2 regions of the Streptomyces sp. CNP082 genome follow, and region 2 is predicted to be linked to the other one. Evidence: riboswitches for the same ligand, from Rfam matches in the RefSeq annotation. Region 2 holds a riboswitch; the other holds the start of a gene.

Region 1 (15,879 bases), on a different contig from region 2:
TCCTTGGCGATGGAGACACCGTCGTTCGTGATCGTGGGGGCGCCCCACTTCTTCTCGAGGACGACGTTCCGGCCCTTGGGGCCGAGGGTGACGCGGACGGCGTCGGCGAGCTGGTTCATGCCGCGCTCAAGGCCGCGCCGCGCCTCCTCGTCGAACGCGATGGTCTTGGCCATTGTGTTGAGTCCTCCCGGACAGGGGGGTGGTCTGTGTCCGGACCGCGCTGGCGCCCGCGACGGACGGTCCGCGATCCGTGTGGTTCCCTCCCACCCGGCGTACGGACCTCACCGAACCGGTCCCTTCTGTCACTCTCACACGGAGAGTGCTAACGCCAATGATTAGCACTCGCCCCCTGTGAGTGCAAGCGGCATCGGGGTACTTACCTCACGACCAGAGCGGAACCGGAGCAGGGAGGAGCGGGGAGGAGCGGGGAGGAGCAGACACGCGAGAGGCACGGACGGGCGCGAGGCACGGACAGGCGCGAGGCGCGGGCACGCGGGCGGAGCGGGCCGGCACGCGGACAGCAGAGGGCCCGCACCCCCGGGGGAGTGCGGGCCTCTCGCGAGTCGTCCGTGGTCGATGCCCGGCGCTCAGCCGCTGACGCGGACCATGTCTGCCTGCGGCCCCTTCTGGCCCTGCGAGATCTCGAACTCGACCCGCTGGCCTTCCTCGAGGGTGCGGTATCCGTCCATCTGAATCGCGCTGTAGTGGACGAAGACATCCGCACCACCGTCGACCGCGATGAAGCCGTACCCCTTCTCCGCGTTGAACCACTTGACGGTGCCCTGAGCCATTCCAAACTCCCCTATTGCTGGCCCTTACACAGGACCGCACTCCGCGGACCCGGGTCAGACCTCACCCCCGGATACACGCCGGGGCGTGTGCCGGAACGCGTCGACCGCGGCTGAATGTATCCGCACAGATGCCCAGTGCAACAGGTCAATCGGACGAGAATTCTGCGGACGCTCGATCGGCATTTTTCCCATCAATATCCGCCATTCCCTGACAACTCGGGCAGGGCATAACTCACCATCACGACAATTAACTCTCCGCATTTGCAGGGAACTTGTCGCGTTCTCATATGCATGGAGCATGGGCCACGAGGGGGGAACGCCCCAACCCTATCGCGTGTACGGACATGCGAACGGCCCCACTCCGGATCGGTGGGGCCGCGCACACGACAGCAGGGTTCAACAGCCCCCGGCGACCGCCGGGATGATCGAGATGCCGGCCCCCTCCGGAGTGGGAGTCTGCAGGCCATCGGCGAAGCGGACGTCGTCATCGTTCACGTAGACGTTCACGAACCGGCGCAGCTTGCCTTGATCATCCAGCACCCGGCCGGCGATGCCGCGGTGGTTCTTCTCCAGGTCTTCGATCACCTCGGCCAGAGTCGCGCCCTCGGCGCTCACCTCTGCCCGCCCGTCGGTATACGTACGGAGGATGGTCGGAATTCGGACGTTCACGCTCATGATGCGAGGCCGGCCTCTCGGAAGGAGTCGAGTGTGGGACGAATGATCGCGCTCGGCCCCGTGGACGGGGCGACCGCGTCGAGGGTCTTCAGACCGTCGCCGGTGTTGATCGCGACGGTGGTCTCGGCCGGGTCGATCCGGCCGTCCGCGACGAGCTTCGCCAGCACGCCGAACGTCACCCCGCCCGCCGTCTCCGCGAAGACCCCCTCGGTACGGGCCAGCAGCTTGACCGCGTCGACGACCTCGGCGTCCGTGACGTCCGCCACCGCGCCGCCGGTACGGCGCGCGATGTCCAGCACGTACGGACCGTCGGCCGGATTGCCGATGGCCAGGGACTTGGCGATGGTGTCGGGCCGGACCGGGCGCACCACGTCGTGCCCGTCCCGGAAGGCCTGCGAGACCGGGGAGCAGCCGGCGGCCTGCGCGCCGAAGATCTTGTACGGGCGCTCCTCGACCAGCCCCGTCGCGATCAGCTCCTTCAGCCCCTTGTCGATCTTCGTGAGCTGGGAGCCGGAGGCGACCGGGATGACGATGTTGTCCGGGATCCGCCAGCCGAGCTGCTCGCAGATCTCGAAGGCGAGGGTCTTGGAACCCTCCGCGTAGTACGGGCGCAGATTGACGTTCGTGAACCCCCAGCCCTCGCCGATCGGGTCGCCGATCAGCTCCGAGCAGAAGCGGTTCACGTCGTCGTACGTGCCCTCGATGCCGACGACGTCCCCGCCGTATACCGCCGCCATGACGACCTTCGCGTGCTCCAGGTCGTACGGGATGAACACGCACGAACGCAGCCCCGCCCGCGCGGCGGCGGCGCCGACCGCGCCGGCCAGGTTGCCCGTGGACGAGCACGACAGCGTGGTGAAGCCGAAGGCGCGGGCCGCCTCCACGGCGATGGCGACGACCCGGTCCTTGAACGAGTGCGTCGGATTGCCCGAGTCGTCCTTGACGTGCAGCGCGCCCGTCACGCCCAGCTCGGCGGCCAGCCGGTCGGCACGGTGCAGCCGGGTGAAGCCCGGATTCAGGTTCGGCTTGGACGCCACGTCCGCCGGGACCGGCAGCAGCGGCGCGTACCGCCAGATGCTCCGCGGCCCCGCCTCGATGCTGCTGCGCAGCTTCGCGGCGGACTCGGCGTCACCGCCGGGAAGCTCGTACGCCGCCTCCAGCGGCCCGAAACACGACTGGCACGCGAACACCGGACCCAGCGGCACCCGCTCCCCGCACTCCCGGCAGGAGAGCGCCACGGCAGGGCCCAGGTCGGGGCCGCCATCGACGGCGATCGGGGTGGGAGCTGTGTCTGCAGCGTCTACAGCCATACTGGCGAGGCCCTCTCTCCTCATCTTCCCCGCGACGCATCTCGCCGCAGGACGGAATTGGCACCATCACCGCCCGGGGCCTCGCAGCGTCGCGAGTACCGGACGGAGGGTTGCCGGGGCTTCAACGGGCCGTTCCCTCTGCCCCTCTGGATGAGCTCTGTATGGCGCCGGTCGGGCGGAGCCGCCCGGCGCTTTTGTGAGACGCGCGGACCCCGACATAGGGACGTCACGCACGTTGTTCAAGACTGTAACCGACGACCAGGACAGTTGTGAGGGCCGTCCGATACGCGAGACGGCCCCCACACCGCACAGGACCACCAGTAAGGGGAGGCCCGCAGGTGCTCGATGACGTGGAGCAGTGGCTGAGAACACGGTCCTGGTCCGCGGCGGACCGGCCGCACGCCCGGCTGCTGGCGGCCAAACGCGCGCTGGGCCCCCGCGGGACGGTGAGCGTCGTACTCCCCGCGCTCAACGAGGAGGCCACCGTCGGGGCGATCGTCACCGCGATCCGGACCGGGCTGATGACCGGCGGCGGTGCCCTCGTGGACGAGCTGGTCGTGATGGACTCCGGCTCCACGGACCGCACCGCGGAGGCCGCCGCCGCGGCCGGCGCCCGCGTCGTACACCGCGACGACGTGCTGCCGCGGCTGCCAGCGGCACCCGGCAAGGGCGAGGTGCTGTGGCGGTCCCTGCTGGTGACCCGCGGCGAGATCGTCTGCTTCGTGGACGCGGACCTGCGCGACTTCGACACCGCGCTCGTGAGCGGAACCGTCGGCCCGCTGCTGACCGAGCCCGACGTGGAGTTCGTGAAAGCGGTATACGACAGGCCGGTGGCCGGCTCGGCGGTCGCCCAGGGCGGACGGGTCACGGAGCTGGTGGCCCGGCCGCTGCTGAACCTCCACTGGCCGCTGCTGGCCGGCTTCGTCCAGCCGCTGGGCGGCGAGTACGCGGCCCGGCGCTCGCTGCTGGAACGGCTGCCGTTCCCGGTGGGGTACGGGGTGGAGCTGGGCCTGCTCGTCGACGCGCTGCACACCGTGGGGCTGAACGCGCTCGCCCAGGTCGACGTCGGCGCCCGGCACCACCGCCACCAGGACGACCGCGCGCTGGGCCGCATGGCGGCGGCGATCTACCGCACGGCGCAGCTGCGGCTGGCGCGGGGGCACCTGGTACGGCCGCGGCTGACGCAGTTCGAGCGGGGGGCGGACGGGGAGTTCGCACCGCGGACGTACGGGGTGGACACGGAGGAACGGCCGCCGATGCGGGAGATCCCGGAGTACGGAAGCCCTCGCCGGGCGGGCCACGGCGGGGCCCGGGGGCAGGGGGGCGGGGCGGGGCACGGGGGTGCGGAGCCGGGCACGACGGTGGCGTAGCGGGGGGGATCCCCCCGTACCCTCCCCCTACGCCCTGCGGGCGTGGGCGGTACCCCCACTTCCCGAAACTCAGGGCTGCGCCCCGAGACCCCCGGGGGCGCAGCCCCCCGAACCCCCGAGGGGCTCCGCCCCGGAACCCGGCGCGGCTTTGCTCCGGACCCAGGTGGGGGCTCCCTCTCAGCCACACCCCCGCGGGTGCGTTTCGGGGCGCCCCTCCCTGGCTAGGCTCGGCCCATGGCCGCATCCCCCCGTGCCTCCCTCCTCGTCGCCTCGAACCGCGGGCCCGTCTCCTACGCCGTCGGCGACGACGGCGCCCTCGCCGCCAAGCGCGGCGGCGGCGGGCTCGTCTCCGGGCTCAGCGCCGTGGGGCCCGACGCCGGGGCGTTGTGGGTGTGCGCCGCGTTGGGTGACGGGGACCGGGAAGCCGTGCGGCGTGGGGTGAGCGAGCCCGGGGTGCGGATGCTCGGCATCGATCCCGGTGTCTTCCACGCCGCGTACAACGGCGTCGCGAACTCCGTCCTGTGGTTCGTCCACCACATGCTCTACGACATCCCCGTCTCCCCCGTCTTCGACGCCGAGTTCCGCCGGCAGTGGGCCGACTACGAGACGTACAACCGCGCCTTCGCCGACGCCCTCGCCGACGGTGCCGCCGAGGGCGCCGCGGTGCTCGTGCAGGACTACCACCTGTGCCTCGTGCCCGGCATGCTCCGCGAACGCCGTCCCGACCTGCGTATCTCGCACTTCTCGCACACCCCCTGGGCACCGCCGGAGTACTTCCGGCTCCTCCCCGACGACATCGCCGCCGCCCTGCTGCGCGGGCTGCTCGGCGCCGACCGCGTCGGCTTCCACACCCGCCGGTGGGCCGGCGCGTTCGTCTCCTGCTGCCACGACGTGCTGGGCAACGACACCGACGCCTTCTGGGCGGGGGACACCGCGCACGTCGACACCCCCCTGCCGGACCGGCGCGGGAAGCGGACCACGTACGTCGACGTGCACGCCCTCGGCGCCGACGCCGACTTCCTCCGCGAGCGGTCCCGGCGGCCCGACGTGGCCGAGCGGATGGCGGCCCTGCGCGCGCAGATCGGCGGCGCGGACCGCCACGTCATCGTGCGGGTCGACCGCACGGAGCTGTCGAAGAACATCGTCCGCGGGCTGCTGGCCTACCGGCGGCTGCTCCAGCAGCACCCGCAGTGGCGCGAGCGGGTCGTGAAGCTGGCGTTCGCGTACCCGTCGCGGCAGGACCTGGCCGTGTACCGGGACTACACCGCCGAGGTGCGCCGCCTCGCCGCCGACATCAACGAGGAGTACGGGACCGACGGCTGGCAGCCCGTCGTGCTGCACGTCGAGGACGACTTCGCCCGCTCGCTCGCCGCATACCGCCTCGCCGACGTCGCGCTGGTCAACCCGCTGCGCGACGGGATGAACCTGGTCGCGAAGGAGATCCCCGTGGTCTCCGACGACGGCTGCGCGCTGGTGCTGTCCCGGGAGGCCGGCGCGTACGCGGACCTCGGCGCGGACGCGCTGGTGGTGCACCCGTACGACGTGGAGGCCACGGCGGAGGCGCTGCACACGGCGCTGTCCATGCCCCGCGACGAACGCGCCCGCCGGACGAAGCGGCTGGCGGAGGCGGCCACGGCACTGCCGCCGCAGGCGTGGTTCCTGGCGCAGTTGGATGCGCTGCGGGCGGAGGGGTAGGGCGGGGGCGCGGGGCGCGGCAGGCACGTTCGCGCGGGGGGCCGAGAACCCCGGCCGACCGGCCGGAACTCATCCGCCCCAACGCCTCGATGTCGCTGATCACGCTGCCCGACGACTACAGGTGCGTCTACTCCGAGTCCCTTGACCGCGGGCACTTCAGCGAGGATCCGGCAGTCTACGAGCGCCACTTGCGCGCCTATGATTTGCTCAGGGCTGACGCTCTGTCGGCCCGCGATTCCGCCGCTCTGATCGGTGAGTTCATGGAGGGATACCGGCAGCATGGCCATGACGTGGCGTAAGAGCAGCTACAGCGGAGACAACGGCGGCGACTGCATCGAGGTGGCCGCCACCGCGACCACCGTCCCCGTGCGCGACTCCAAGGACCCCGACGGGCCCCACCTGGCCTTCACCCCCACCGCCTGGGACGCCTTCGTCGCCGCCGTCAAACGCGAGGAGTTCCCCACCACCTGACGCCACCCCGCCCCGGAACCGGTCGCCCAGGCCCGCTACGGGCCCCGGCAGCGCGCGGTGCCGGGGCGGACCGGGCTTACGGGCGACTGCGGCCCCCACGGGGGCCGCAGTCCGGCAGCCCCGCCCGCACCCGCCCCGCCGACGCGGGTGCGGGGCTACGCGCCGAGCGCCGCCGCCAGCGCCGCCAGCAGCTCCACCACGCCCCCCGGCCCCTCGACCGTCAGGTCCGCCCGGTCCGCCAGCGCCTCCGCGCCCTCGCCCGCCGCCGCCGCGCTGCACACCAGCAGGCCCGGCACCCCCTCCGCGCGCGCCGCGTCCACCGCGTCGTACGCGGCGAGGTCGCCGAGGTCGTCGCCGGCGTACAGGACCGTGCGGGCACCCGTCTCCCGGACCAGGGCCGCCAGCGCGCGGCCCTTGTCCATGCCCGGGGGGCGGAGTTCGAGGACGAAGCGGCCCGGCTCGACCACCAGGCCGTGCGCCGCCGCCAGGTCCTCCAGCGGCCGGCGCAGCGCGTCGGCGGCCTCGGCGGGGTGGTCGGCACGGCGGGTGTGGACCGCGACGGCGCGGCCCTTGTCCTCGATCCACGTGCCCCGCCAGGAGCCCGCCGCCTGCAGCACCCCGGGCAGCTCGGCCCGCACCGCCGCCACGCCCGGGTGCGGCTCGGGGGCGCGCAGGGTGCCGGTGGCGGCGTCCCACTGCTCGGCTCCGTAGAGCCCGAGGACGCGCAGGTGGGCCAGGCCCGCCGCGCCGTCGAAGCCGCCGTACCGCACGGCCACCGCGGCGGGCCGGCCGGTGACGACCGCGACGGTCCCGACGCGCGGCCCGAGCCGGGCCAGCGCCGGAACGGCGCCGGGGTGGGCGCGCGCGGCGTCGGGGTCGGGGACGATCGGGGCAAGGGTGCCGTCGAAGTCGAAGGCGACGAGGGCCTGTTCCGGGTCGGCGAGGAGCGCGGCGAGGCCGGCGCGGCCCGCCTCCGTACGCGGAAGGGGGAGCTGTGCTGCCGAGTTGCTGCCCATGCCCGGGACCCTACCGGCCCGCGGTACCGTGCACCGTATGTCTGCGGATGACCCGGCGCTGACCGAGCGGGATCTGGCCGTCCTGGCGCTGGAGAAGCGCGCGTGGCCGGCCCCCGGCGCGAAGGAGCGGGCGATCCGCGAGCGCCTGGGGCTCTCCCCGACGCGCTACTACCAACTGCTCAACGCGCTCCTCGACGACCCCCGGGCGCAGGAGCACGACCCGGTGACCGTCAAGCGGCTGCGGCGCGTCCGGCAGGCCCGCCGCGACGCCCGGGAGGGCTGAGCACCCGGTGAGTGCTGCCGGGGGCTGGGAGGGCGGAATGCGCCGCCGTCACTCCTCCGTCGAGGAAGCCGACTCCGCGATGCTCTGCAGGTTGGTCAGCACCCGCTCCGCCGGCTCGCCGCCCGCCTCGGCCGCCTTGCCCATCTCCTTCTTCAGCTCCGCGTTCACCCGCGCCCACGACGTCTTGTTGTCCGGGTAGAAGACGGCGGTCTGGAGCTGGTCCAGGAACGGCTGCAGGTCCTTGCGGCCCCGGCTCAGCTTCTCCACCCCGGAGACCGTCGTCGGCAGCAGGTCGTAGCGCTGCGCGAACTTCAGCACGTGGGTGTCGTCGAAGAGGGTGTCGAGGAACCGGCCGATCTCGGAGCGGTGGCCGTTGGCCTTGAACGCCATGATCCAGTCGGCGACGCCCATCGTCGACTCCGAGGGCCCGTCCCGTCCCGGCAGCTTCTGGGCGATGCCCAGGTCGACCTTCTCCCGCCGCGCGTCCTGCATCAGCGTCGGGTGGCCGAAGATCATGCCGACGTCGCCCTTGACGAAGTCGGCGAAGGCCGTGCGTCTGTTGGTCTCGGACGGCGCGGCGTAGGTGAGGCCGCCGCCGACGAGGTTGTCGCGTATCCAGTTGAACGTGTGGATGTTCTGCTCGGAGTCGATCGTGTAGCTGCCGACATCGTCCGTGTACGCGCCCCCACCGCTGATCATCCACATCAGCGTCTCGCCCTGGGCCTCCTCGGGGCCGAGCGGGAGCGCGTACGGGATCGGCACGCCGGCGTCCTTGAGCGCCTGCGCGGCGTCGAGCAGCTCGTCCCAGTTCTTGGGTGCGTCCTCGGGGTCCGTCTCCAGGCCCGCGGCCTCGAAGAGCGACTTGTTGTAGAACAGCAGCCGCGAGCTGGAGACGAACGGCATGCCGTACTGGACGCGGTTGACCTCGCCGGCCGCGGCGAGGCTGGGCACGAAGTTGGCCTGGGTGGGGATGGAGAGCAGTTCGTCGGTGCTGTAGAGCAGATCGCGGGAGCTGTACTCGGCGTACGGGCCCATCTGCGCGATGTCCGGCGGGTTGCCGTCCTCGACCATCTTGTCGACCTTGGCGTCGATGTCCTCCCACGGGATGATCTCGATGTCGACCGAGACGCCCGGGGTGTCGTTGGAGAACTTCGCCGCCAGTTGCTCCCAGTAGCGCCGGGCGGTGTCGGACTCGCCCGTGCCGTACTCGGCGGCCACCAGCTTCAGCGTGACATCGCCGCCGCCGCTGCCGTCCCCGCACGCGCTCAGCGGCAGCGCCGCCGCACCCGCGGTACCGGCCGCCGCCTTCAGAAATCTTCGCCGCTGCACAGCTTTAGCCCACCTCGTACAGAATCCGCTAAGGGGGCGAGTCTGGCCGGAACGCCCCTCCCAGGTCTACACCAGGGGGATATCACTTCCGTAACCCCCTCCCCCTTTCACCATTGCTGCACCAGGTACCGAGCTGATAGGGAGACGGCGAGCTGAACCTCACGCCAACGGCCGCGGAACGGCTCGAACGCGCGCCTGCGCAACGGCGCGCGTGACGACGTACGTCCGCCAGCGCAACCAGGGAGCCGCACCTCATGGCAGCCGCCGAACCGTCCCGCACCGCCGCCGAGATCGCCACCCAGCCGAGCTGCTGGCGCCGGGCCCGGCAGGAGGCCCCGACCGTCCCCGGGCTGCCGCGGCCCGGGGAGAGGGTCGCGGTGGTCGGCTGCGGCACGTCGTGGTTCATGGCGCAGGCGTACGCCGGGCTGCGCGAGGCGGCGGGGCAGGGGCACACGGACGCCTACGCCGCCTCGGAGTTCCCGGCCGGGCGGACGTACGACCGGATGGTGGCGATCACGCGGTCCGGGACGACGACGGAGGTGCTGGACCTGCTGGCGGCGGTACGGGCCGGGGAGGCCGGGACCGCGACCACCGCGCTCACGGCGGACGCGGACACGCCCGTCGGCACGGCCGCGGACGAGCTGGTCACGCTGGCGTACGCGGACGAGGAGTCGGTGGTGCAGACCCGGTTCGCGACGACGGCGCTGGCGCTGCTGCGCGCCGGCCTCGAATTGCACGGGGCGCCGGCGGCGGGGGTGAAGTCCGTCACGGACGCGGCGGTCGACGCGGAGCTGGCGGTGACGCAGCCGCTGCCGGAGGAGCTGGCGGCGGCGGCGCAGTGGACGTTCCTGGGCCGCGGCTGGACCGTCGGGCTCGCCGCGGAGGCGGCGTTGAAGATGCGCGAGGCGGCGGGGGCGTGGACGGAGAGCTACCCGGCGATGGAGTACCGGCACGGCCCGATGGCCATCACCGGCCCCGGGCGCGCGGTGTGGCACTTCGGCGAGCTGCCGGAGGGGCTGGCGGCGGACGTGGGCCGGGTCGGCGGCCACCTGAGCGCTCAGTCGACGGCGCGGGGGCTCGACCCGCTGGCGGACCTGGTACGGGCCCAGCGGCTGGCGGTGGCCGTGGCGGAGGCGAAGGGCTACGACCCGGACCGGCCACGGAACCTGACGCGCAGCGTCGTCCTGCGGTAAGCCCGGCGGGCGGCGAGGCGGGGTGCGGTGAGCCCGCAGGCGGCGGCGCGCCGGGGCGGCCCCGGCGGGGGTGCGGCCAGTGCACCCTCGGCCGTGCACCTCCGGCGCCGGCTGCGCGGTCCGCGGTCCGCGTACAGCGGGCGCCCGCGGCGGGCCGCAGGCGGGCGGCGCGCGCCCGGGCGGCCCGGCGGGGGTGCGGCCAATCCGCCGGCAGCGGCAAACGGGCGGGGCGGCTCCCCGGCTGCGTACGGCCGGTGCGGCAGCGGCGTGCTCCGCGGTCGGCGCCCGAGGCGCTCAGTTGACCGGATACCGGTGAAAACCGGTCCCGTCATCGCGACTGGACTAGACCTCTCGCCGGTTCTCGGGCGAGACTGTCCCCCGTGAGACACGTCATCGCCCTTGATGTGGGCGGCACCGGCATGAAGGCCGCCCTCGTCGGGGCGGACGGCGCGCTGCTCCACGAGACGCGCCGGGCGACCCCCCGCGCGGAGGGCCCCGAGGCCGTCGTCGCCGCCGTGCTGGACTTCGCCGCCGAGCTGCGGGCAGCGGGAACGGAGAAGTACGGGGAACCGGCCGTCGCCGCCGGTGTCGCGGTGCCCGGGATCGTGGACGACGCGGAGGGTGTCGCGGTGTTCGCGGCGAACCTCGGCTGGCGTGACGTACCGTTTCGCCGGCTCCTGGGCGAGCGGCTGGCCTGCCCCGTCGCCGTCGGCCACGACCTGCGCACCGGCGGGCTCGCCGAGGGCCGGCTCGGGGCGGCGCGCGGCGTGGACCGGTTCCTGTTCGTCGCGCTCGGCACCGGCATCGCCGCCGCCATCGGCATCGACGGCCGTATCGAGCCCGGCGCGCACGGCGGCTCCGGCGAGATCGGCCACGTCGTCGTACGCCCCGACGGGCCGCCCTGCGGCTGCGGGCAGCGCGGCTGCCTGGAGCGGCTGGCGTCCGCCTCCGCGGTCGGCGAGGCGTGGGCCACCGCCTGCGGCGACCCGGCCGCGACCGCCGCGGACTGCGCCAAGGCCGTCGAGGCCGGCGACCCGGTGGCCGAAGCCGTCTGGCAGGACGCCGTCGACGCCCTCGCCGGCGGCCTGATCACCGGCATCACCCTGCTCGACCCCCGCCGGATCGTCATCGGCGGCGGCCTCGCCGAGGCCGGCGACACCCTCTTCACCCCCCTGATACGCGCCGTCAGGGCGCGTATCACCTTCCAGACATTCCCCCAGATCGTCCCGGCGGAGCTGGGAGACGCCGCCGCCTGCCTGGGCGCCGGGCAGCTCGCCTGGGACCTACTCGCCACGGAGGTAACCGCCTGATGCGGGATTCGATGCGGGAGCGCGCCACGGTGCTCACCGGCGCCCGTGTGGTCCAGCCGGCCGGCACCGTCGAGGACGCCCGGCTCACCGTCGCGGACGGCCGGATCGCCTCGGTGGCGCCGCAGGCCGCCGGCCAGCCGCGGGACGACGGCGGGCCCGCGGCCACCGACCTGACCGGGCACTGGATCGTCCCCGGCTTCGTCGACATCCACGTGCACGGCGGCGGCGGCGCCTCCTTCTCCGGCGGCATCCACGAGCAGGCCCGCACCGTCATCGACACCCACCGCGGCCACGGCACCACGACCATGCTCGCCTCCACCGTCACCGGCGACCTGGACGACCTCGCCCGGCAGGCCGGCGTCCTCGCCGAGCTGGCCGAGGACGGCGAGCTGGCCGGCATCCACTTCGAGGGCCCGTTCATCTCTGCGCACCGCTGCGGCGCGCACCAGCCGGCGCTGCTGCGAGACCCCGCGCCCGCCGACGTCCGCAAGCTCGTGGAGGCCGGCCGCGGGCAGACCCGCATGCTCACCCTGGCGCCGGAGCTGCCGGGCGGGCTCGACTCCGTACGCCTCCTCGCCGACAGCGGCGTCATCGCCGCCGTGGGCCACACCGACTCCTCGTACGACGTGGTGCAGGAGGCCGTCGCGGCGGGCGCCACCGTCGCCACCCACCTGTTCAACGCCATGCCCGCGCTCGGGCACCGCTCGCCGGGTCCTGTCGCCGCGCTGCTGGAGGACGAGCGGGTCACCGTCGAGCTGATCAACGACGGCGTGCATCTGCACCCGGCGGTGCTGCAGTTGGCGTTCCGGAGCGCCGGGGGCGGCCGGGTCGCGTTCATCACCGACGCGATGGGCGCCGCCGGCATGGGCGACGGCCGCTACCCGCTCGGCCCGATGGAGGTCGACGTGCAGGACGGCGTGGCCCGGCTGGTCGACGGCGGGTCGATCGCCGGCTCCACGCTGACGCTGGACACCGCGTTCCGCCGGGCGGTCACCGTCGACCGGCTGCCGGTGGCGGACGTCGTGGCGGCGCTGTCGGCGACGCCGGCGAAGCTGGTGGGCGCGTACGACCGCATCGGCTCGCTGGAGGCCGGGAAGGACGCGGACCTCGTCGTGCTCGACGAGGAGTTCACACTCGTCGGGGTCATGCGCAAGGGTGCGTGGATCGTCGAACCGGGCAGCTAAGACGCGCCGACGGCGGCGCGCGGTCGACGGCCCGTAAGCACCGTGGCAGGATCTTTCGCGCATATGTTCCTCACTGTGACACTCAATCTCGCACTCGACGTCACGTACCGGGTGCCGCGTCTGCGTGCCCACGCGTCGCACCGGGTCACCGACGTCACCGAACGGCCCGGCGGCAAGGGCCTGAACGTGGCCCGGGTGCTCGCCGCCCTCGGGCACCCGGTGACCGTCACCGGCCTCGCCGGCGGCCCCACGGGCGCGCACGTGCGCGCGCTGCTGGCCGCCGAAGCCGGGCCGGGGACGAACGCGCCGGTGACCGACGCGCTGGTGTCCTTCGCCGGCAACACCCGGCGCACGGTCGCGGTGGTGGACGGCAGTACGGGCGACACCACCCAGCTCAACGAGGCGGGGCCCGAGGTGAGCGCCGCGGAGTGGGCGGCCTTCCGCGACGCGTACGCGGCGCTGCTCGGCACCGCCGGCGCGGGCACCGCGCCCGTCCGGGCCGTGGCGCTGTGCGGCAGCCTGCCGCCCGGCGTGCCGGAGGGCGCGTACGCTGAGCTGGTACGCGCCGCGCACGCCGCCGGCGTGCCCGTACTCCTCGACACCAGCGGCGCACCGCTGCGCCACGGTGTCGCCGCAGGCCCCGACCTCGTCAAGCCCAACGCCGAGGAGCTGCACCAGCTCACCGGCGTCGCCGAGCCGCCGGTCGCGGCCGACGACGCCCGCCGCCGTGGCGCGCACGCCGTCGTCGCCTCGCTGGGCGCCGCCGGGCTGCTCGCCGTCACCGCCGACGGCACCTGGCACGCCGCACCGCCGCGGCACGTGCCGGGCAACCCCACCGGCGCCGGCGACTCCGCCGTCGCCGGGCTGCTGTCCGGGCTCGCCGAGGGCCTGGACTGGCCCGCCCGGCTCGCCCGCGCGGTGGCGCTGTCCGCGGCGACCGTCGCCGCGCCCGTGGCGGGCGAGTTCGACACCGCCGTCTACGCGGAGACGCTGCCGCTTATCGAGATCACGTCGGGCCGGGGGACGGCCCGGGAGGGGGCTTGAAAGATGTCACTGACGACCACCGGAGAACTCGTCGCCGCCGCCCGCGCCGCGGGCCACGGCGTGGCCGCCTTCAACGTCATCACCCTGGAGCACGCCGAGGCCATCGCCGCCGGCGCGGAGGCCGCGGGCGCGCCCGCCGTGCTCCAGATCTCGGAGAACGCCGTACGGTTCCACGGCGGCCGGCTCACGCCGCTGGCCGCCGCGACGGCGGCCGTGGCGCACGCCTCGTCCGCGCAGTTGTCGCTGCACCTGGACCACGTCGTCTCCGCCGACCTGCTGCACTCCGCGCACGGGCTGGGCTTCAGCTCGGTGATGTTCGACGCCTCGAAGCTGCCGTACGCGGCGAACGTCAAGGCCACCGCGGAGGCGGTGCGCTGGGCGCACGAGCACGCGATGTGGATGGAGGCAGAGCTGGGGCAAGTGGGCGGTAAGGAGGGCGAGGCGCCGCTCGACGCGCACGCGCCGGGGGTGCGTACGGACCCGGAGGAGGCGGTGGCGTACGTGACGGACACCGGGGTCGACGCGCTGGCCGTCGCGGTGGGCAGCTCGCACGCGATGACCGAGCGCACGGCGGCGCTGGACCACGAGCTGATCGGCCGGCTGCGGGCGACGGTCGCGGTGCCGCTGGTGCTGCACGGCTCGTCCGGCGTGCCGGACGAGGAGCTGCGGCGGGCGGTGGCGGCGGGCATGGTGAAGATCAACGTCGGTACGGCGCTGAACACCGCGTTCACCGGCGCCGTCCGCGGTCATCTGGAGGCGGACGCCGCCGTGGTCGACCCGCGCAAGTACCTGGCGCCGGGGCGGGACGCGATGGCGGCGACGGTGCGCCGGTTCCTGGAGGTCGTGGGCGGCTGAGTCGGGGCGGCCGGGCCGTCGAGGGCTGAGCCGCCGGGGCCGAGTCGTCTGCGGCTGACCGCCGCGGAGACGGCGTCGGGCCCGGCGCGCGGCGCGTACGCCGGCGGCGGGCCCGTACGGACCGGTGCACGCCCTACGACGTGACCTGGCCCTTCTTGAGCCACACCTGGCTGATCGCGGTCTGGCACTCCTTGTTGGACGACTCGCAGGACAGCGTGATCTCGTTCTCGCCCTCGTCCAGGGAGATCCACGAGTAGGTCCGGGTCCAGCCGGCCAGCCAGTCGTCCTTCTTCGCCCTCGCGAAGTTCTCCATGTTCAACGACCGGCCTTCCGCCTCGCCGTTGATCGTGAGGGTGAGGTCGGCGTTCTTGCCGGGGACGCTGTAGCCGACGAAGAGCGTGTACTCCCCCGCCTCGTCGACCTCGGGCTTCCAGGTGGCGGACGCGCCTTCGTTGTACATCCCGTGGACGTAACTGCCGTCCTCGGAGACCTTCGGGTCGTTCCCCACGACCGCGCCGCCGGCCAGATCCAGCTTCGTGCCGTCCTCGGTGGGCGGGTCGGCCGGGTCCTTCTCCGGCTTGTCGTCGCCGTTCTTCGGGCCGTCGTCGCCCTTGCCGTCGGGGCTGGGGGCGACGGTCTCCGAGTCGCCGCCGTTGGCCTCCGCCTTCTCGCCGTCGCCGCTGAAGAGCACCGCGGCGACGATGGCGATCACGACCGTGGCGACCACGGCGATGGCGCCGAGCATCAGCCCGTTCCGCCCGCCGCCCCGCCGCGGGCCCTCACCGGGGCCGCCGGGCGCGAAGGCCGGGGGCGGCGGCGGGGCGCCGCCGTAGGTCTCGGGGGCGGCGTAGTGCGGGCTGGGGCTGGACTGCCCGTACGGATACGCCTGCTGGGACGGCACCGCGCCCTGCTGGCCGCCGTACGTCTGCTGGCCGCCGTACGTCCGCTCGCCGACGGCCCTGACCTGGGTGTACGACGTGCGCGGCACACCCGGGGCGGGGCCCGCGCCCTCACCCGGGCCGGGAACCGGCGCGGCACCGCCCTCGGGGCGGTACAGGTGGGCGAAGGGGTCGTCGTCCTCGGGCGGTGTGCCCGCGCCGTGGTTGCCGGCCGTCATCTCCCTCTCACTCCCTGGTGGGCGTTGCGTCCGTGCCGGTGATTCGCCGGCCAGGGGGCGAGCCTACCCCGTCCGGAGCAGTGCTCGACCGTTCCTTCGACCGACTGTGGACGAAGCCACGACGGCCGCCTGTGGACAACCCGCTGCCCGGGGCCGGCGGCGCCCCCTGCCCGTACCCCCGCCACTAGCCCGCCCTGCGGTGCGAGCGGCCCTGCGAACGGGCCCGCTTCTCGCGG
Region 2 (15,879 bases):
CGTCGCGGGCCTCGAAGGCGGCGCCGACGACTACATGACCAAGCCGTTCCGCTTCGAGGAACTGCTCGCCCGGGTGCGGCTGCGGCTGCGTACCGCCGCCCGGGCACCGGAGGTGACCGTGCTGCGCAACGGCGACCTCTCGCTCGACCTGCGGACGCGCCGGGCGCAGGCCGGCGGGCGCATGGTGGACCTGACCGCCCGGGAGTTCGTCCTCCTCGAACTCTTCCTGCGCCACGCCGGGCAGGTGCTCTCGCGCGAGCAGATCCTCTCCCATGTGTGGGGCTACGACTTCGACCCGGGCTCCAACATCGTGGACGTCTACGTGCGGGCGCTGCGCAAGAAGGTGGGCGCCGAGCGGGTGGAGACCGTACGCGGCATGGGCTACCGGCTGCCGGCCCGCCGGCCGGATGAACCCCAGATGCCCTAGTGCCACTCTTTCAGGTGACCTCAGGGTAAAAGGTGAAATCTCCTTAATCTTCGGCTCATCACAGGCTCACCGCCGCGGCCGAGGCTCTTTCCTGTGAGCCTCTCCCTGCGCCAGGCCGCGACGTTGTGCGTGGCCCTCAGCATCTGCGCCCTGCTGGCCGCCCCGGGCAACGCCCCGGGGCTGACCGCCGACGGGCGCCTGACCCTCGCGGTGTTCGCCCTGGCGACCTGCGCCTGGATCGGCACGCCGATCGACGACACGTTCATCGCGCTGGGCGCGGGCCTCGCGCTCGTCGTCACCGGGGTGCTGGACAGCGAGACGCTGTTCGGCACCCTGGGCGACGCGACGGTGTGGCTGCTGATCTGCGCGTTCGTGCTCGCCGCCGCGGTCGCGGGCACGGGCCTGGCGGGCCGGGCGGCGGCGTTCCTGGTCACCGGGGCGCGCTCCGTACGGCAGTTGGTGCATCTGACGACGGCGGCGCTCGTCGTCACCGCCTTCGCCGTGCCGGCCACCTCCGGCCGGGCGGCGCTGGCACTGCCGGTGTTCCTCGCCCTGGCCAGGGCGCTGGGCGAGCGGCGGCGGCTGGTGGTGATGCTGGCGCTGCTGTTCCCCACGGTCATCCTGCTCTCCGCGGTGGCGACCCTCATCGGCGCCGGGGCCCACCTGATCACGGTGTCGGTGCTGTGGGAGGCGACCGGCGAGCAGATCGGCTTCACGAAGTGGCTGCTGCTCGGGCTGCCGCTGGCGATCGCCACCGCCCATCTCGCCGCCGAGGTGGTGCTGCTGACGACGACGAAGCGCGCGGACCGCAAGGGCCCGGTGCACCTGACCGCCGAGCAGATCCAGGAACACGCCGAGCAGCCGGTCACCGGCCCGCTGTCGCAGGCCGAGCAGCGCTGCACGCTGCTGCTCGGCACGGTGGTGCTGCTGTGGTGCAGCGAGCCGCTGCACCGGGTGCCGCCGGCGGTCGTGGCGCTGATCGGCGCGGTGGTCGCGGCGTCACCGGCGATAGGGACCGTACGGCTGAAGGACGCGCTGCACACGGTGCCGTGGTCGCTGCTGCTGTTCATGGCGGCGACGATGGCGATGGGCATCGCGCTGTCGGAGTCGAAGGCCGCCGCGTGGCTGGTCTCCGGGCTCCCGGGCGGCTCCCGCACGCCGGCGTGGGCGTTCCTCGCCGGGGTGGTCGCCGTGAGCACCGCCGCGCATCTCGTGCTGCAGTCGCGCTCCGCGCGCTCCAGCGTGCTGGTCCCGCTGGTCATCGCGGCGGCGCTGGCCGCCGGGGTCAACCCGGTGGCCGCCGCGCTGGCGTCCACCGCGGCGGCCGGCTTCTGCCAGACGCTGCCCGCGTCCGCCAAGCCCGTCGCGCTCTTCTCCGGCGTGCCGGGCGTGCCCACGTACACGCCGCGGGACCTGCTGCGTACGGCGGCGGTGCTGGCCCCGCTGACGGCCGGACTGGTGCTGCTGTTCGCCCTCGTCGTCTGGCCGCTGCTCGGCGTGCCGGTCACGGCCCGCTGACCCCGGCCACCGGCCGCCCCACCGCTTGGCAACTGCCGCTCCGCGAAACCCTCCGACCCTCAGGAGACCGCTCATGCTCAACCGTGTCGTCGTCGCTCCCAGCGGCTTCAAGGAGTCCCTGTCCGCCGAGGCCGCCGCCGAGGCCATCGCCGAAGGCGTCGGCCGGGTGCTGCCCGACGCCGCCGTCGACCTGATCCCGCTCGTGGACGGCGGCGAGGGCACGGCGCAGGCGCTGGCCGCCGCCACCGGGGGGCGGCTCGTCCCGTACACCGCCACCGGGCCGCTCGGCGACCGGCTGGAGACCCACTTCGGGCTCCTCGGCGACGGCGTCACGGCGGTGGTGGAGATGGCGGCCGTCGCGGGCCTCGCCCTCGTGCCCCGGCCCCGGCGCAACCCGGGCGGCACCACGACGTACGGGGTCGGCCAGTTGATCCGCGCCGCCCTCGACCACGGCGTACGCCGCATCATCGTCGGCTGCGGCGACTCCGGCACCTCCGACGGCGGCGCCGGCGCTCTGACGGCGCTGGGCGCCCGGCTGTCCGACGCCGAAGGCCGCACCGTCGCCCCCGGCGGCGCCGCCCTCACCCGCCTCGCGCGCATCGACGCCGCCGGGCTCGACCCGCGGCTCGCCGAGACGGAGCTGCTGGTGGCCTGCAACCCGTACAACGTGCTGTGCGGCCCCCGCGGCGTCGCCCGCGTCTTCGGCCCGCAGAAGGGCGCGTCCGCGCGGCAGGTCGAGGAGCTGGCCGCCGCCCTCGACCGCTGGGCCGACGTCCTCACCCGCGACCTCCCGGCCCCCGGCACGGACCTGCGCCTCGGCGCCGGCACCGGCGCCTCCGGCGGCCTCGGCGCGGGTCTGGCGGCGGTCGGCGCCCGCCTGCTGCCCCGCTTCGAAGTGCTCCTCGGCCATCTCGACCTCGACGCCCGGCTGGCCGCCGCCGACCTCGTCATCACCGCCGAGGGCGCCCTCGACCACCAGACGCCGCGCGGCAAGGTGCCCGCGGAGGTGGCGCGCCGCGCCAAGCTCCACGGCCGGCCGGTGCTGGCGCTCGCCGGCACGATCGGCGAGGGCGCGCACGAGATCCACGGCACGGGCGTCGACGCCTACGGCACGATCATCCCGGGCCCGATGGCGCTGCCCGAAGCGCTGCTGCGCGCCCGGGAGTTCCTCGCGGACGCGGCCGAACGGGCGCTGCGCATGGTGCTGCTGGGCAGCACGCTGGCGGCGCGGCCGGCGACCGGGAGCCGCAACGCGCGGTAAGCCGCGGGCTCCGGGCCGGGCAGGACGCGGCGCGCACGGCGCTGCCCGGAGCACGGCCCGGCCCGGGTAGCGACGTGCACGCCGCCCACCGGGCAGCCGGCCATCCGGGCAACCGGGCAACCGGGCAACCTACGGGCGGTGACGGGACCCGCCACGCCTGCGGCGGGCCGGCTCGAGCAGGCCGGTGACGACGGGCGCGTACCGTACCCGGCACGCACCCGGTCCGGCGCGCCGCCGCAGGCCCCCGCGCCCGCCACCGCGTTCAGGCCGCCGCTGGTTCCCCGCCGGAGGCGGGCACGCAGCGGCCGTCCACCGTGTGGTACGTCCACCGCGCCCCGTCGCGCACCAGCGACCCCACCGCCGCCAGGAACCGGTCCACGTGCTCGTCCGGCGTCCCCGCCCCGAAGCTCACCCGCACCGCGTTCAGCGGGCGCTCCCCGTCCCCCGCCCCCGTCCCGCACCCGGCCGGCTCGCCGAGCAGCGCCCGCACCAGCGGGTGCGCGCAGAACAGCCCGTCCCGCACCCCGATCCCGTGCTCCGCCGACAGCGCCGCCGCCAGATGCGCGCTGCGCCAGCCGTCGACCACGAACGAGATCACCCCCACCCGCTCCGCGTCCGCGCCGAACAGCGACAGCACCCGCACCCCCGGCAGCGCCGCGAGCCCGTCGAGCACCCGCGCCACCAGCGCCCGCTCCCGCGCCACCAGCGTGTCGAACCCGGCCTCCGTCAGCGCCTTGCACGCCGACGCGATCGCGTACGCGCCGATGACGTTCGGCGACCCCGCCTCGTGCCGCGCCGCCGTCGTCTGCCACTCGACGTCCACTCCCCCGCCCGCGGCGCGCACGACCCGCCGGCTGGCGCCCCCGCCCGCGAGGTACGGCGGCGCCGCCTCAAGCCAGTCCGCCCGGCCGGCGAGCACCCCGGCGCCGAAAGGCGCGTACAGCTTGTGCCCGGAGAAGGCCACCCAGTCCACGCCCAGGTCCGCCACGTCCACCGGGTGATGCGGCGCCAACTGCGCCGCGTCCAGCACCAGCCGCGCTCCGTGCCGGTGCGCCGCCGCGGTCAGCTCCCGTACGGGCCACAGCTCACCGGTGACGTTCGAGGCGCCGGTGACGCACACCAGCGCGGGGCCGTCGCCGACCCGCGCGGCCAGCGCGGAGTCCAGCGCCGCCACGGCCTGCCCGGGGCTGCCGGGCGCGGCGAGCACGGTGACCCGGCCGGCCGCGGACCCGGGCTGCTGCCAGGGCAGCAGGGCGGCATGGTGCTCGGTCTCGAAGACGTAGACCTCGGTCCCCGGCGGCACCGCGGCGGCCAGCAGGTTGAGCGAGTCGGTGGTGGAGCGGGTGAAGACGACCTGGTCGTCGGGGCGGCAGCCGAGGAACCCGGCCACCGTCGCCCGGCTGGACTCGAAGAGCTCGGTGGACAGTTGCGAGAGGTAGCCGGCGCCGCGGTGCACGCTGCCGTAGTACGGCGCGTAGGCGGCGACGTCGTCCCAGACGCGCTGCAGCGCCGGGGCGCTGGCGGCGTAGTCCAGGGCGGCGTACTGGGTGTCGCCGCCGGTGACCAGCGGGGCGCGGACGTCGCGGCCGAGGACGGGCAGACAGGCGGAGGCGAGCGTGGACGCGGACATGCGGAACTCCCGTGAGCAGGCGTGAAGATGCGGGGTGACGGGCCCGTACGGCCCGGAAGAGGACGCGCGCGACGCCCGGCGGAAACCCGGAGAACCCGGGAGGATCCGGGAGGACCCCGAAGGACCCCGGCGGAGATCCGGTGGGAAAACGCGCGCAGCGGCGGCGGGGCGGCAGGCCCCTAGCGCATTCGCTTGCTCACGGCGGTACTCCCTCGGCCGGCCAGGACCCCTGGATTCGCGAGGGGTCCGCGCTTGCCGCAGACCTCGCTGCCTGCGGCCCGGTCATCACCCGGGGCACCCCGCCACGGACGGAGGGTTGCCGGACAGCGGGCCGGGGCCTTGATCGCTGTCGCTCGTGACCTGGTCAGGAGTATGCGCACCGGGGAGCCGCGGCGCAACCCGGTTGCCCGGACTGTCCGCAACTCTCCGGAAATCGACGGCGAAAAGCCCCGCGGCCCCGCCCGCCTCAGGCGTTGCTGGCCGCCACCCAGCGCTCCAGCGCCGCCAGCGCCGCCCCCGAGTCGATCGACTCCGCGGCCCGTACGATGCCCGCCGCGATCCGCTCCGGCAGCGTGCCGTCCGCCTCCGGCGCCAGGGCCGTGAGCGCCGCCGCCGCGTTCAGCAGCACCGCGTCGCGCACCGGGCCGGTCTCGCCGGCCAGCAGCCGGCGGGCGACATCGGCGTTGTACGAGGCGTCCGCGCCCCGCAGCGCCGCCACCGGCACCAGGTCGATGCCCACGTCCCGCGGGTCGAAGCTCTCCTGCCGCACCGCGCCGTCGTGCACGGTCCACACCTGGGAGGTGGCGGTCGTGGTCAGCTCGTCCAGCCCGTCGTCGCCGCGGAAGACGAGCGCCGAGGTGCCGCGCTCGGCCAGCACACCGGCCATGATCGGCGCCATCCGGGCGTCCGCAACACCGGTGGCCTGCGCCCCGACCCGGGCCGGGTTGGTGAGCGGGCCGAGGAAGTTGAACGGGGTGGCCACGCCCAGCTCCTTGCGGGTCTGCGCGACGTGCCGCAGCGCGGGGTGGAACTTCACCGCGAAGCAGAACGTGATGCCGGCCTCCTCGGCGACCTCGGCGACCCGCGCGGGGGTGAGGTCGAGGTTGACCCCCAGCTTCTCCAGCACGTCGGAGGCGCCGGAGGCGGAGGACGCGGCCCGGCTGCCGTGCTTGACGACCTTCGCCCCGGTCCCGGCGACGACGATCGCGGACATGGTGGAGATGTTGACGGTACGGGCCCGGTCTCCGCCGGTGCCCACGACGTCCACGGTCGGGCCGGGGACGTCGATGGTGTGGGCGTGCTCGTACATCGTGCGCACCAGCCCGGAGAGCTCCGCGACCGTCTCGCCCTTGGCGCGCAGCGCGACCGCGAACCCGGCGATCTGCACGTTGCTGGCCTCGCCCGACATGATCTGGTCCATGGCCCAGGCGGTGTCCTCCGCGGTCAGATCCCGCCCGGCGATCAGCGCGCTGATGACGTCCGGCCAGGAACGCGCCGCCGAGCTGTCGCCTCCTGCTGCCGTCTGCACGCTCATGGCACACCGTCCCGTGGGTCGTCTCAGCTGTCGGGCGTCAGCCTATCGACCGCAGAGTACGCCGAAGGGCCCCCGTCCAACTGCTGGACGGGGGCCCCGGGCGGTGATCTCCCGGCGGCGGGCAGGTCCTAGTGGGACCCGTGGCCGCTGGTGATCTCCTCGTACTCGCGGCGGGTCGGCTTCGCGATCTGGCCGCGCTCGCCGTAGTAGCCCTGCGACAGCTTGACCCGCAGCTTCTCCATCGGCTTCTGCTTGCGCACCACGCCGTTGTCGTCGACCGTCGGACCGAGCTCCAGCGGGGTGTACTGCTCGTGCGCGGTGAGCTTGTGCAGCTCCTCCTGCGACAGCGGCTCGTGCACCTCGATGAACTCGCCGTGCGGCATCCGCTTGATGACGCCCGTCTCCCGGCCGTGCAGGACCTTCTCGCGGTCCCGCCGCTGCAGCCCGAGGCAGAAGCGCCGGGTGATCCAGAAGGCGAGCACCGGGGCGACGAAGAACGAGATCCGCACGAACCAGGTGATCGATTCGATCGAGAGGTGGAAGTGCGTGGCCCACAGGTCGTTGCCGCCGGCCACCAGCAGTATAAAGACCCAGGTCAGCCAGGCCACACCGAAGGCGGTGCGGGTCGGCACGTTGCGCGGCCGGTCCAGGATGTGGTGCTCGCGGCCGTCGCCGGTGAGCCACGACTCGAAGAACGGGTAGACGACCAGCACCGTCGGGATGACACCCACGATCAGCAGCGGGATGAACACCCCGAAGTTGACCGTGTATCCGCCCGGGATGTTCCACTCCCACCCTGGCATGAACCGGATCAGGCCCTCGGTCCAGCCCATGTAGAAGTCCGGCTGGGCTCCGGTGGAGACGATGTCTGGTCGGTACGGCCCGATGTTCCAGACCGGGTTGATGGTGAACAACCCCGAGATCACCGTGATCACGCCGAAGACGAGGAAGAAGAACCCGCCCGCCTTGGCCACGTAGACCGGTACGAACGGCGCGCCCACGACGTTGTTGTTGGTCTTGCCGGGACCCGCGAACTGGGTGTGCTTGTGGTACCAGATCAGGATCAGGTGGAGGACGAAGAGCCCCAGCATGATCCCTGGCACCAGGAGCACATGCACCGCGAAGAATCTCGGAATGATGTCCGTCCCGGGGAACTCACCGCCCCACAGGAAGAACGCCAGGTACGTGCCGACCAGCGGGACGGCCAGTGTCGCGCCCTCCATGAAGCGGACGCCGGTGCCGGAGAGCAGGTCGTCGGGGAGCGAGTAGCCGGTGAAGCCGGCGACGCAGCCGAGGACCAGCAGCGTGAAGCCGAAGACCCAGTTGACCTCGCGCGGCTTGCGGAACGCGCCGGTGAAGAAGACGCGCATCATGTGCGTCGCCATGGCGGCGATGAAGACCAGCGCGGACCAGTGGTGGATCTGCCGGACCAGCAGACCGCCGCGGACGTCGAAGCTGATGTCCAGCGTGGAGGCGTATGCCTCGGTCATCATCACGCCGTTCATCGGCGCGTACGAGCCGTGGTACGTCACCTCCGCCATGCTCGGCTTGAAGAACAGCGTCAGGTACACGCCGGTCAGCAGCACGATCAGGAAGGCGTACATGGCGATCTCGCCGAGCAGGAACGACCAGTGGTCCGGGAAGACCTTGCGGATGTGCCCGGCTCGGCCGGTCGCGTGCAGGCCGAACCGTGCGTCCGTCCAGTCGGCGAATCTCTCGCCTCTGCCGGGCGGGGTCCGGCGTACGTCTGTGGTGGTGGTGCTCATCCGCGCTCCCAGAAGCTCGGGCCGACGGGCTCGTCGAAGTCGCCGAGCGCGTACAGATAGCCCTCGTCATTGACCGTGATCCTAAGCTGCGGCAGGGGGTGCCCCGCCGGGCCGAAGAGCACGCGCGCGCCGTCGGACAGGTCGAACGTCGACTGGTGACACGGGCAGAGCACGTGGTGCGTCTGCTGTTCGTACAGGCTGACGGGGCAGCCGACATGCGTGCAGATCTTGGAGTAGGCCAGGATGCCGTCGTGACCCCAGTCCGCGGACTTCGGGTCCTTGATGTCACCCGGGTGGATCCGGACGAGCATCAGGGCGGCCTTGGCGATCTCGTTGTTGAAGTCGTGGTCGCCTTCCTTCAGCCCCTCGGGCTTGGCGAAGGAGAGCGAGCCGACGGTGATGTCCTCCGGGCGCAGCGGCTCGTCGGTGTTCATGTTGATGAGCAGCTTGCCCTTGGACCACAGGGTCTCGCGGAGCTTGGTGCCTGGCAGCGGGCCGAGGTCACGCAGCAGCACGACGCCGGTGAGCGGCACCAGGGTGAGCGCGCCGAGCATGGTACGCCGGATGATCTTGCGGCTGCCGATCGCCGATTCCTCGGTGCCCTGCCGCCACTCGGCCTTGGTGATGGCCTTGGTTTCCTCGGTGGCCTCGATCGCGTGCCGTTCCTGGACGACCTCCACGTCCGACATGAGCGTGCGCGACCAGTGGATGGCGCCGGCGCCGATGCAGAACAGGGCGAGGCCCAGGGTGACGCCGAGGGCGAAGTTCAGCCCGCTGATGTGGCCGAGCGGGAAGATGTAGACGATCTCGTCGACGTCGATGGCGACGAACGCCGCGATAAAGCCGATTGTCGCCAGCATCGACACCGTGAACAGCATCGCGACGGTGCGCTCGGAGCGATTGGCGGCCCGCTCGTCGATGTCCTGCTTGCGCGGCTCGTGCGGCGGCAGGCCGGGGTTGGCGAACGGGTCGCGCTCCTCGACCGCGACGCCCGCGCCGTCCTCGCCCTCCCGGACGGTCGGCAGATGCTCGCCGTTGTTCTCGTTCTCAGATCCAGCCTGGCTACTCATGACTTCTTGGCCTTTGCACTCCGGGCGGTGATCCAGATCGTCAGCACGATGAGGGCGCCGAGCCCGAAGACCCAGGCGAACAGGCCCTCGCTCACGGGGCCGAGGCCACCGAGGCTGAAGCCGCCGGGCGACGCAGCGTCCTCGCCGCCGACCTCGTCGAGGTAGGCGATGATGTCCTGCTTGTCAGCGGCCGTCAGCACCCCGTCGGGGAAGGCCGGCATGTTCTGCGGGCCGGTCACCATCGCTTCGTACATGTGCTTCGGATCGACGCCGTCGATGTTCGGCGCGTACTTGCCGTCCGTCAGGGCACCGCCCTTGCCGGTGAAGTTGTGGCACTGCGCGCAGTTGGTACGGAACAGGTCACCGCCGCGGGCGACGTCGCCGCCCGCCGGGTCATACTGGCTCTCCTCGGGGATCGCCGGGCCCGGGCCCAGGTCGGCGATGTACGCGGCGAGCTGGTCGATCTCCTTCTGGGTGTAGACGGCCGGCTTCTTCGGCGCCTGGGCGCCCTGCTGCTGCAGGGGCATCCGGCCGGTGGAGACCTGGAAGTCCACCGCCGCCGCGCCGACGCCCACGAGGCTGGGGCCGTCGCTGGAGCCCTGGCCGCCGGTGCCGTGGCAGCTCGCGCAGCCGACCCGGTAGAGCTTCTGCCCCTCCTCGATGGCGAGGGACTGGCTGGTCTCTTCGGCCTGGGCCGTTTCCGTGGGCGCGAATGTGGCGTACAGCCCCCCGGTGGCCGCCAGCGCAATGAGTAGGACGACGAGCGCCGCCAGCGGATGGCGCCGTCGTGCGGAGAGCTTTTTCACGGATTACCCCGGTATCAGGATCTTCAGCGTCGGTGTGCTTCTCGGTGCCGGCTCCCCGGCCGGTTACTTGATCAAGTAGATGGTGGCGAAGAGGCCGATCCAGACCACGTCGACGAAGTGCCAGTAGTAGGACACCACGATCGCGGCGGTCGCCTGCTGGTGCGTGAACCGTCTGGCCGCGTAGGTGCGTCCCAGGATCAGCAGGAAGGCGATCAGCCCCCCCGTCACGTGCAGCCCGTGGAAGCCGGTGGTCAGGTAGAACGCCGAGCCGTACGCGCCGGAGGAGAGCGAGATGCCCTCGTGCTCCACCAGTTCCACGTACTCGGTCACCTGCCCGCCGATGAAGACGGCACCCATCACGAAGGTCACCGCGAACCACATGCGCAGCTTCTTCACGTCACCGCGCTCGGCGGCGAACACGCCGAGCTGGCAGGTGAGCGAGGAGAGCACCAGGATCGTGGTGTTGCCGAGGGCGAACGGGAGGTTCAGGGCCTCGGCCTGTTCCTTCCAGTAGTCCGCACCCATCACCGACCGCAGGGTGAAGTACATCGCGAAGAGGGCCGCGAAGAACATCAGCTCGGAACTCAGCCAGATGATGGTTCCGACGCTGGTGAGGTTCGGCCGGTTGACCGACGGGTGCGCGTGCCCGGTCTCTACTGCTGCTGTTGCTGTCGCCACGCCCGTCATTATGTCGGTCCCTTATCTCCGCCTCACTCCGGGGGGTGCTGTTCGGAGTGTCAAGGCTCTGCAGGGGCCCTGGGCAGCACCGCCGCACCCCGCGCGGAGTAGCATCCGCCGTGAGAGCGGCGGATGCGAACCTCCGGAGGAACCATGGAGTCGACGGCCCCAGCAGCGGTCAACGTGCTGGTCTACAGCGACGACGCGAACACGCGCGAGCAGGTCAGGCTCGCCGTCGGCCGCCGGCCCGCGGCAGACCTGCCGCCGGTGGCGTACGTCGAGTGCGCCACGCTCCCCGCGGTGTTGGCGGAGCTGGACCGGGGCGGCATCGACGCCTGCGTGCTCGACGGCGAGGCGGTGCCCGCCGGCGGTATGGGGGTGTGCCGGCAGATCAAGGACGAGATCTTCCAGTGCCCGCCCGTCCTGCTGCTCATCGGCCGCCCGCAGGACGCCTGGCTGGCGACGTGGAGCCGGGCGGAGGCCACCGTGGCGCACCCCATCGACCCGGCGGCGCTCGCCGAAGGAGTGGCCGGCGTGCTGCGGACTCGGCTGGCGGTCGGCGCCTGAGAGCCGGCGCTCCCCGGCCTGCGGGCCGGGGCCGGTCTGCCGGCCCGCGGGGGCCTGTCAGACCGCGGGCCGGAGGCGGTTGGCGTCTGCCGGGCCGCCCCCGTCGCGTACGCCGGGCGTCAGGGCGCTGCCCTCCTGCCACTTGGTCCAGGAGAGGTTCCAGTCCCCGAAGCCGTTGCCGAACGGGGCCATGTCCTCGCCGTAGCTGTTGACGACCTCCACGATGTCCCCCGGCCGTACGGTCTTGAAGAACCAGGCGGCGTCCTCGGTGCTCATCCCCGTGCAGCCGTGGCTGACGTTGGCGGCGCCCTGCGAGCCGACCGACCAGGGGGCCGCGTGCACGTACTCGCCGCTCCAGGTGACCCGGGTCGCGTAGGACACCTGGAGGTCGTAGTCCTCGCCGGTGCCGCCGACGCCGATGCTGGCGCCGGTCATCCGGACGAGCGACTGCTTCTCCAGCACCACCTTCTTGCCGTTGCGGGTCTCGAAGCCCGCCTTGCCGGTGGTGACGGGGATGGTGTTGATCTGCTCACCGTTGCGGTAGACGGTCATCTCGTGCGCGGCGGCGTCGGTGACCGCCTCGATACGGTCGCCGATCTTCAGATCGAGGGGCTTCGCGGCGCTCGCGTAGACGCCCTCGCGTACCTTCACGCCTTCCAGCCTGCTCTCCAGCCGGACCCGGGCGCCCGCGGGCCAGTACTCCCTGGGGCGGTAGTGCAGTTCCTTGTCGCCGACCCAGTACCAGGCGCCCTCGGCCACCGGGAACGAGGTGACCTTCAGCCCGCCCTCGACGACGGCCCGTTCCGCCTGGGTCTTCACCGCCCGGCCGAGCTTCACCGTCAGCGGCTGGCCGACGCCGTACGTGCCCTTGCCGGGGCCCAGCTCGACCTTCATCGGCTTCTTCGCCCGCGCCTGCGACGTGCGGTACGTCAGCAGCTTGCGGCCGGGCGCGCCGTCGTCGTTCTCGGTGCTCACGTCGACGCTGTAACGGGACCGCGCGGCCAGCGGCACGGTGCTGCGCCAGGTGTGGCCGTCGGCGGACAGCCGGCCGCGTACGTAGCGGCCGCTCTGGTCCACGGCCGTCACGTCCGTGATGCGCGCCTGTCCCTGGGCGGTGACCTCCAGGTCGTCCGCGGGGTCGGCAAGGCCGGTGTCGTCGGCCAGGCCGGCGAGTGTGATCGAGCCTGCGGGCTCCCCGGGCTCGCGGGCCAGCGGGTGGCCGTCGGCGCCGCAGGCGGCGAGGCCCGGGGCGAGGGAGACCAACAGCAGGGAACAGCTGACTGCAGTGCGGCGATGGGGCGTTTGGCTCATGATCACACGCTAGGCAGGTGCTCCGTGCGGCGCACGGCGTGTGGTCCGAACGAGGGGGCCGCGGCACCCTTTCGGCGTGCCGCGGCCCCCTCGGTGAGGCTGTGCTGTAGTGCGCGCTACTGGTTCTGGTCCACCCCGCGGTAGTACTCGAAGACCCAGCCGTAGAGGCCGACCAGGATCACGGGGATGGAGAAGTACAGCAGCCACCAGTTGAGGACGATGCCGATGAAGGCGAGCGCGCCGCCCAGGGCCAGCGACAGCGGCTGCCAGCTGTGCGGGCTGAAGAAGCCCAGCTCACCGGCATCGTCGGCGACCTCCGCCTCCTTGTTGTCCTGCGCCCCGGTGTCGACCCGGCGGGCCGTGAAGACCAGGTAGTACCCGATCATCGCGGTCAGGCCGAAGGCCAGGGCGAGCGCGGTGGTGCCGACCGCCTCCTTCGACCAGTAGCCGTAGACGATGGTCGTGACCAGCAGGAAGGCGGCGAGCCATGCGAACATGTGGCCCTGGATCTTCACTTGGCTTCCCCTTCGCTGGCGCCGCCCCCGACGAGCGTCTTGGCAGCGGCGCCGTGGCCGACCTCGGCCGCCGCGATCTCGGGATGGTGCAGGTCGAAGGCCGGCGATTCGGACCGGATGCGAGGCAGCGACGTGAAGTTGTGCCGCGGCGGCGGGCAGGACGTGGCCCACTCCAGCGAGCGGCCGTAGCCCCACGGGTCGTCGACCTCGATCTTCTTGCCGTACTTGGCGGTCTTCCACACGTTGTAGATGAACGGCAGCATCGACAGGCCGAGCAGGAACGAGCTTATCGTCGAGAACGTGTTCAGGGCGGTGAAGCCGTCGGCCTCAAGGTAGTCCGCGTACCGCCGGGGCATGCCTTCGACACCCAGCCAGTGCTGTACGAGGAACGTGCCGTGGAAGCCGATGAACAGCGTCCAGAAGGTGATCTTCCCGAGCGTCTCGTCCAGCATCTTGCCGGTGAACTTGGGCCACCAGAAGTGGAAGCCGGCGAACATCGCGAAGACGACGGTGCCGAAGACCACGTAGTGGAAGTGGGCCACCACGAAGTACGAGTCGGAGACGTGGAAGTCCAGCGGCGGCGAGGCCAGGATGACGCCCGTCAGACCGCCGAAGGTGAACGTCACCAGGAAGCCGATGGCCCAGAGCATCGGTGTTTCGAAACTCAGTGACCCCTTCCACATGGTGCCGATCCAGTTGAAGAACTTCACTCCTGTCGGCACCGCGATCAGCATGGTCATGAAGGCGAAGAACGGCAGGAGCACGCCTCCTGTCACGTACATGTGGTGCGCCCACACGGTCACGGACAGGCCGGCGATGGAGACCGTGGCGGCCACCAGACCGATGTAGCCGAACATCGGCTTGCGGCTGAAGACCGGGACGACCTCGGAGATGATGCCGAAGAACGGCAGCGCGATGATGTACACCTCTGGATGGCCGAAGAACCAGAAGAGGTGCTGCCAGAGCAGCGCACCGCCGTTCGCCGGATCGAAGATGTGCGCCCCGAATTTGCGGTCCGCCTCCAGGGCGAACAGCGCGGCGGCCAGCACCGGGAAGGCGAGCAGCACCAGCACACCGGTGAGCAGCACGTTCCAGGTGAAGATCGGCATCCGGAACATCGTCATGCCCGGCGCCCGCATGCAGATGATGGTCGTGATGAAGTTGACCGAGCCGAGGATGGTGCCGAAGCCGGAGAACGCCAGACCCATGATCCACAGGTCGGCGCCGACGCCCGGCGAGCGCACGGTGTCGGAGAGCGGCGTGTACGCGAACCAGCCGAAGTCGGCCGCGCCCTGCGGGGTGATGAAGCCGGCGACGGCGATCAGGGACCCGAAGAGGTACAGCCAGTACGCGAACATGTTCAGCCGCGGGAACGCCACGTCCGGCGCGCCGATCTGCAGCGGCATGATCCAGTTCGCGAAGCCCGCGAACAGCGGCGTCGCGAACATCAGCAGCATGATCGTGCCGTGCATCGTGAACGCCTGGTTGAACTGCTCGTTGCTCATCACCTGCGAGCCCGGCCGGGCCAGCTCGGCGCGCATGAACAGCGCCAGGACGCCGCCGAAGATGAAGAAGAAGAACGACGTGATCAGGTAGAGGGTCCCGATCGTCTTGTGGTCGGTGGTCGTCATCCACTTGACCACGACGTTGCCGGGCTCCCGGCGGCGTACGGGCAGCTCGTCCTCGTAGGCGTCGTCCTCAGCGCCTGCGGTCGCCGCACCCTGGGGTTCGTTGAGGATGCTCATTGGGTCTTGGTCTCCGCATTCCTAGCGGCGTCGGTCTGAGCGATGCCCGCCGGGATCGACCCGGTCTGGCCCTTGGCTGCCAGCTCCTTCAGATGCTGCTGGTACTCCTCGGGGGAGACCACCTTCACGTTGAAGAGCATCCGGGAGTGGTCCGTGCCGCACAGCTCGGCGCACTTGCCCATGAAGGTGCCCTCCTTGTTGGGGGTCACCTCGAAGACGTTCGTACGGCCGGGGATGACGTCCTGCTTCATGAGGAACGGCACCACCCAGAAGGAGTGGTTGACGTCCCGGGAGGTCAGGATGAACTGGACCGTCTCGCCCTTGGGGAGGACCAGCGTGGGGCCCGGGTTGCCGGTGTCCTCGTCCACGCTGGCGGGCACGCCGTAGTCGTAGACGCCCTCGGCGCCCTTCGGCACGGCCTCGTAGGCCCGGTCGGCGATGGCGGCGAGCTCCTTGGGCCGCTTCGCCGGCGTGGCGGTGTCGCCGTCGACGTTCTCCAGGTAGTTGAAGCCCCAGCTCCACTGGTAGCCGACCACGTTGACCACGTGGTCGGGGTGGTCCGACGTCTCCATCAGCTTGCTCTCGTCGCGCGCGGTGAAGTAGAAGAACACCGAAACGACGATCAGCGGGACGACCGTGTACAGCGCCTCGATGGGCAGGTTGTACCGGATCTGCGCCGGGACCTCGACCTTGGTCCTGGAGCGGCGGTGGAAGATGACGCTCCACAGGATCAGGCCCCAGACAAGGACCCCGACGGCCAGTGCAGCCGCCCAGGAGCCCTGCCACAGGGAGAGGATCCGCGGCGCCTCCTCGGTGGCCGGCGAGGGCATGCCCAGGCGGGGGAAGTCCTTGTAGGTGCAGCCTGAGAGGGTGACCAGGACCAGGCCCGCGGCCAGCGCCTGCGGCAGCCTTCGCCGCATCGTGCGCCGCGGCGAGCGGGTACCTCCCGCGGCTGCCGTGCGGCCGCGGGGGAGGTCGGAGCCGTTGTGACTCACGTAGCGCCTTCCCGAGAGTCTCGCCCACGGTCCCTTCGGGCGCGCGGGCAGCAGGT

The links. Region 2 has a riboswitch for S-adenosylmethionine ahead of B124_RS06580 (aminotransferase class V-fold PLP-dependent enzyme). Riboswitches for the same ligand answer to the same signal wherever they lie in the genome.
Positions count from the first base shown of each region.
Region 1: another riboswitch for S-adenosylmethionine. It lies ahead of thrC (threonine synthase); the one in region 2 lies ahead of B124_RS06580 (aminotransferase class V-fold PLP-dependent enzyme).

Region 1 is NZ_JCANSZ010000017.1:72,637-88,515, forward strand. Features, by position in the region: gene groL (chaperonin GroEL) at 1-173, opposite strand, end outside; gene B124_RS16255 (cold-shock protein) at 588-791, opposite strand; gene B124_RS16260 (MoaD/ThiS family protein) at 1,188-1,466, opposite strand; gene thrC (threonine synthase) at 1,463-2,776, opposite strand; SAM riboswitch class I at 2,794-2,933, opposite strand; gene B124_RS16270 (glucosyl-3-phosphoglycerate synthase) at 3,115-4,146, shown strand; gene B124_RS16275 (alpha,alpha-trehalose-phosphate synthase (UDP-forming)) at 4,381-5,841, shown strand; partial or broken gene B124_RS16280 (Scr1 family TA system antitoxin-like transcriptional regulator) at 5,892-6,131, shown strand; gene B124_RS16285 (DUF397 domain-containing protein) at 6,121-6,312, shown strand; gene otsB (trehalose-phosphatase) at 6,468-7,328, opposite strand; gene B124_RS16295 (DUF3263 domain-containing protein) at 7,366-7,611, shown strand; gene B124_RS16300 (ABC transporter substrate-binding protein) at 7,660-8,940, opposite strand; gene B124_RS16305 (SIS domain-containing protein) at 9,195-10,133, shown strand; gene B124_RS16310 (ROK family protein) at 10,514-11,443, shown strand; gene nagA (N-acetylglucosamine-6-phosphate deacetylase) at 11,443-12,627, shown strand; gene B124_RS16320 (1-phosphofructokinase family hexose kinase) at 12,691-13,671, shown strand; gene B124_RS16325 (class II fructose-bisphosphate aldolase) at 13,675-14,526, shown strand; gene B124_RS16330 (carbohydrate-binding protein) at 14,660-15,643, opposite strand; gene cdgB (diguanylate cyclase CdgB) at 15,828-15,879, opposite strand, start outside.
Region 2 is NZ_JCANSZ010000005.1:195,195-211,073, reverse strand. Features, by position in the region: gene B124_RS06595 (response regulator transcription factor) at 1-427, shown strand, start outside; gene B124_RS06590 (SLC13 family permease) at 521-1,945, shown strand; gene B124_RS06585 (glycerate kinase family protein) at 2,019-3,206, shown strand; gene B124_RS06580 (aminotransferase class V-fold PLP-dependent enzyme) at 3,469-4,836, opposite strand; SAM riboswitch class IV at 5,080-5,197, opposite strand; gene trpD (anthranilate phosphoribosyltransferase) at 5,303-6,370, opposite strand; gene qcrB (cytochrome bc1 complex cytochrome b subunit) at 6,499-8,136, opposite strand; gene qcrA (cytochrome bc1 complex Rieske iron-sulfur subunit) at 8,133-9,206, opposite strand; gene qcrC (cytochrome bc1 complex diheme cytochrome c subunit) at 9,203-10,012, opposite strand; gene ctaE (aa3-type cytochrome oxidase subunit III) at 10,076-10,699, opposite strand; gene B124_RS06550 (hypothetical protein) at 10,844-11,257, shown strand; gene B124_RS06545 (L,D-transpeptidase) at 11,315-12,568, opposite strand; gene B124_RS06540 (cytochrome c oxidase subunit 4) at 12,685-13,083, opposite strand; gene ctaD (aa3-type cytochrome oxidase subunit I) at 13,080-14,828, opposite strand; gene ctaC (aa3-type cytochrome oxidase subunit II) at 14,825-15,823, opposite strand.